2 regions of the Devosia sp. Soil_C_22 genome follow, and region 1 is predicted to be linked to the other one. Evidence: predicted binding sites of a transcription regulator. Region 1 holds the regulator's gene; the other holds the start of a gene.
The links. Region 1 encodes LexA, which represses DNA repair genes until DNA is damaged. Its sites were predicted from a motif close to TGTTCNNNNTGTGTTCNG; they were not measured.
Positions count from the first base shown of each region.

Region 2: a site for LexA is predicted at 1,243-1,260, ahead of dinB (DNA polymerase IV). Genes of this name have one in related genera too.

Region 1 covers NZ_JBDGIY010000001.1:1,899,274-1,901,672, reverse strand. The annotation lists gene AC3A6I_RS09050 (molybdopterin molybdotransferase MoeA) at 1-541, shown strand, start outside; gene lexA (transcriptional repressor LexA) at 678-1,400, shown strand; gene AC3A6I_RS09040 (2-dehydro-3-deoxygalactonokinase) at 1,651-2,399, shown strand, end outside.
Region 2 covers NZ_JBDGIY010000002.1:303,962-306,360, forward strand. The annotation lists gene AC3A6I_RS18580 (DNA translocase FtsK) at 1-1,112, opposite strand, end outside; gene dinB (DNA polymerase IV) at 1,289-2,399, shown strand, end outside.

The DNA of each region.
Region 1 (2,399 bases):
GAAGAAGATCGAGGATGCCCTGCTCTCGGCCTTCGACCAGGGCATCGACATGCTGGTGACCACTGGCGGCGCCAGTGTCGGCGAGCGCGACTACGTGCAGGAAGTGTTGCGCGACCTCGGCGTCGAGCTCGATTTCTGGAAACTGAGGATGCGTCCGGGCAAGCCGCTGATGTTCGGCACCCGCGGCAAGGCGCTCGTCTTCGGCCTCCCCGGCAACCCGGTCTCGGCGCTCGTCACCTCGACCATCATCATCAAGCCGGCCCTGCGCGCCATGACGGGCTTTGCCGACCCCTACTGGCCCCGCATCGGCGCGCCGACGCTGAAGGGCCTGCCCGCCAATGGCCCGCGCCGCCACTACATGCGCGCCACGCTCAGCCGCAACGATATCGGCTTCCTGCAGGTCGATCCGATCTTCGAGACCGATTCCAGCCATTCGAGCTCTCTGGCATTGGCCGATGCGCTGATCGTCCTGCCCGAGGATTCGCCCGGCGTCCCGCCTGGCGAGATTGTCGACGTCATCCCCCTCAACTGGGGCGCCTAACCCCGGAATCCCGTACGTTTTGGCGCCGACAGCACCCCGTCGCTAACCGGATATTTACCGCACGGTTGCAGAACATAACTGGAACGGATACAACACGTTCAGTCTTTGTTCCGATTCTGCTCACCGGAGCCGCCAGATGCTGACGCGCAAGCAACATGAATTGCTGATGTTCATCCACGAGCGGATGAAAGAGTCAGGTATTCCACCTTCCTTCGACGAGATGAAGGACGCGCTCGATTTGCGCTCCAAGTCCGGCATCCACCGGCTGATCACCGCGCTCGAGGAGCGCGGCTTCATCCGCCGCCTGCCCAACCGGGCCCGGGCGCTCGAGGTGATCAAGCTGCCCGATTCGATGAACCCCTCGCTCGGCGGCCGCAAGGCGCGCTTCGAGCCGTCGGTTATCGAAGGCAATCTCGGCCGCGTCGCCGCTCCTCCGCCCCGCCCGGCTGCGGCAGCGCCGGCCGACGAGCCCTATCGCTCCGTCTCCATCCCGGTCATGGGCCGCATCGCGGCCGGTACGCCCATCGAGGCGATCCAGACCCATAGCCACACCATCGCCATTCCGCCCGAAATGCTCGGGCCTGGCGAGCACTATGCGCTCGAAGTGCGCGGCGACTCGATGATCGATGCCGGCATCTTCGATGGCGACACCGTGCTCATCCGCAAGCAGGACATGGCCTCGACCGGCGAGATCGTCGTCGCGCTGGTCGATGAAGAGGAAGCCACGCTGAAGCGCCTGCGCCGCCGCGGCAATTCGGTGGCCCTCGAAGCGGCCAATCCGGCCTACGAGACCCGCATCTTCCCGCCCGACCGGGTGAAGGTGCAGGGCCGTCTCGTCGGGCTGCTGCGCAAATACTGAGTTTGACCCACCGCCAATCGGGTCCTGGGGCCGGCTTCGCGCCGGCCCTTTTTTTCTTATGAAATCAGAGCCGATAGACGACAGTTGCACTAGGGTCTTGGTGCCAAAGACGCTAGGTTCCGGCGCGCTTCGCGGACACATCGTCCGCGGTCGCATCGGCGCGATCCTACCGGGAGAGTGGATCACCTTCCCGACCGCGCTTTAGGCGACACCACGTCCGGCCTTCCGCCGGCACGTCAGGGAGAAGAATTTGGCAGGACAAGTCGAGTGGGTCGCGGTCGATTGGGGCACCTCCAATCTGCGCGCCTGGGGCATTGATGGCGATGGCGAGATCGCGTTCTCGCGCTCCTCGCCCGACGGCATGGGCCGGCTGAGCCGCGAGCAATATCCCGAAGTACTGACCGGGCTGCTCGGCAGCGAGGCCGACGGCGTCAGCGAGGTGGTGATCTGCGGCATGGCCGGAGCCCGCCAGGGCTGGATCGAAGCGCCCTATCTCGATGCCCCCGCCGACTTGCGGACGCTCGCCAACGGGGCCGTTTGGCCTGACATGCCCGGCGAGCTCGACCCGCGCATCCTGCCGGGCGTGTGCATGCGCGATGTCGGCGCCGAGGACGTGATGCGCGGCGAGGAAACGCAGCTGCTCGGCCTGTCGAGCCTCGTCCCCGGCTTCTCCGGTCTCGTGGTGATGCCCGGCACGCACAGCAAGTGGGCGCTGCTCGATGGCACCCGCCTCACCCGCTTTTCGAGCGCCATGACCGGCGAAGTGTTCGAGCTCCTGCGCACCCATTCCGTGCTGCGCCACTCGCTGGGCGGCGAGCTCGAGGGCGAGGACCGCGATATCGGCTTTGCCGCCGGTCTCGACCAGGGCCTCGAACATCCCGAGCGCCTGACGGCGACGCTGTTCAAGGTCCGCGCCGGCGCCCTCCTCTCCGGCCGCTCCGCACCCTGGTGCGCCGGCTTCCTTTCGGGCCTCCTGATCGGCGCCGAGATCGGCGGGCA
Region 2 (2,399 bases), on a different contig from region 1:
GCGGCGCGGGAGCCTTGTTGCGGACGCGGCGCGGCGGGGGTGACGCGGGGCGCCGCAGCGGCCTGCCCACCGCGTGCTGCGGGCGGCGCGTGCGGCAGCGGCGCCGAAGTGCGGGCGGCCATGGGCCCACGCAGCGGCGTCTGCATTTCCCAGCGCTGCGGCTCGGCAAAATCGTCATCCGGCTCGTCCGGATAATCGTCGAACGGGGGCTCGTCATGGGCGGCGACGATCGAGCGGCGCTCGACCATGGGCGCGTCGGGCTCGACCGAAGGCACGTTGGGGGCGCGGGCGTGGCCGTTCATGGAGGGCTCGAACGAGCCACGCAGGCTGTCGGCCTCCTTTTCGGCGGCGCGGCGCTCGGCGATGCGGATGCCGGCGCGCTTCAGCGCCGAGCGGGCGGTGAAGCCCCAGTGCACGGCGGCACCCAGGATCACGTCGAACACCGAATCGCGCTCGGGCGTATCGTCGTCTTCGTCCATCGTGGGCGCGGCAGCCGCGGTCTTCGCACCCTTGCCCTTGGCTGCGACCTTGGGCAGGTCGGGCAGCGCAACCTTGCCGAGGCCCATGGCGATCCACAGCAGCGCCAGTGCGGGCGCGGCGATGATGATCGCAAAGAGGATCGCGGTGACTGGCTGCGGCGTCTCGCCGGTCGCCATGGTGGCGAGGTTGGTAAAGCTCTGGCCGATCAGGCCGCCGAGGCCGGTCGGCAGCGGCCAGGTTTCCGGTGCGGCGACGAAGCCGAACAACCCGCAGGCCAGCACGCTGGTGCCGATCCAGGCCGGCACGCGCAACGCCATGCGCGAGGGCATGCGGCGGCGGAACATGGCCCAACCCCACAGCGCCGGCGGCACCAGCAGCACGAGAATGCCGAGACCGAACACCTGGAAGGAGATGTCGGCGATCGCCGCGCCCGGGAAGCCAAGCCAGTTCTTTGCCGGGTTGCCCGAAGCGTAGGAGAAGCTCGGATCGTCGACGGACCAGGTGGCGAGCGACACCAGCACAATCGCGACCAACCCGAGCAGCACTGCGCCCATGACGCGGGCCGGGATCTTGATGGCGATGGCAGGATTTACGTCGCGGCGGGCGTCTTCGATGAGGTGCTGTGCCGGCATCGTCTGGTTACTCTACTAATCAACGCTGACCCGGCGCGCAGACGGCGTGCCGATCCGAACCCCGATCCTAGTGGGGTAGGGTTAATCGGTCGCTAATCGCGTAACGGGCGGCTTGACTCGCGCCAGCAGATGTTCCCTTTATGTTCTCAATGCCACCCTCTGGCGGAGCCACCGGCATGACCGGCGCCACCATCCTCCATGCCGATCTCGATGCCTTTTATGCCTCGGTCGAGCAGCTGCTGAACCCACAGCTGCGCGGCAAACCGATCGCGGTCGGCGGCGGCGTGGTGCTGGCCGCCTCCTACGAGGCGAAGGCGTTCGGGGTGCATGGCGGCATGTCGGGCTGGGCGGCGAAGGAACTCTGTCCCGAGCTGATCTTCACCGGCGGGCATTTCGAGGAGTACCAGCGGCTCGGCGACGCGGCGATGGCGGTGCTCGACGACTATACGCCGCTGGTCGAACGCATCTCGATCGACGAGGCCTTTGCCGATGTCGCTGGCTGCGAACATTTGTTCGGTTCACCCGCGGAGATCGCGCAGACCATTCGGCGGCGCGTGCGCGAAGAATTGGGGCTGCCGATCTCGATCGGGGTGGCGCGCACCAAGCACCTGGCCAAGATCGGTTCACAGGTGGCCAAGCCCGACAACATGGTGGTCATCGACCCGGCCAACGAACTCGCTTTCCTGCACGACCTGCCGGTCAGCCTGATGTGGGGCGTGGGCCCGGTGACCGAAGGCAAGCTCGAGGACGAGGGCATTTTGACCATCGGCCAGCTGGCCGAAAAGAAGGTCGAGTGGGTGCAAGGCTTGCTCGGCCGCGCCACCGGCGAAAAGCTCAGCGCCCTCGCCTGGAACCGCGATCCGCGCGCCATCGTCACCAACCAGCGGGCTCGCTCGGCCGGCGCGCAATCGGCGCTGGGCCGAAAGCCCTTCGCCGAGCGGATCTGGCGCCCGACGCTCCGGCACCTCGCCGACCGCATCGCCTCGCGGCTGCGCGCCAAATCCTGGTTCGGGCACACCATCACGGTGCGGGTGCGGTTTCGCGACATGCGGGCGGTCACACGCTCGATCACCATCGACTCGCCCATGGCGGCGACGGTCAGCCTCGCCGAGATCGCCGAGGAACTGGTGCGCGTCGTCCGCACCGATCACCCTGACGAGCAGACGATCACGCTCCTTGCCATCTCGGTGGCGCAACTCGAGCGCGACCCGCTGGTCCAGCTCGAACTGCCGCTCGGCCTCAGCGACGAGGGCCAGCGCCTCGGTTCCCGCCGCGGCGGCCAACGGC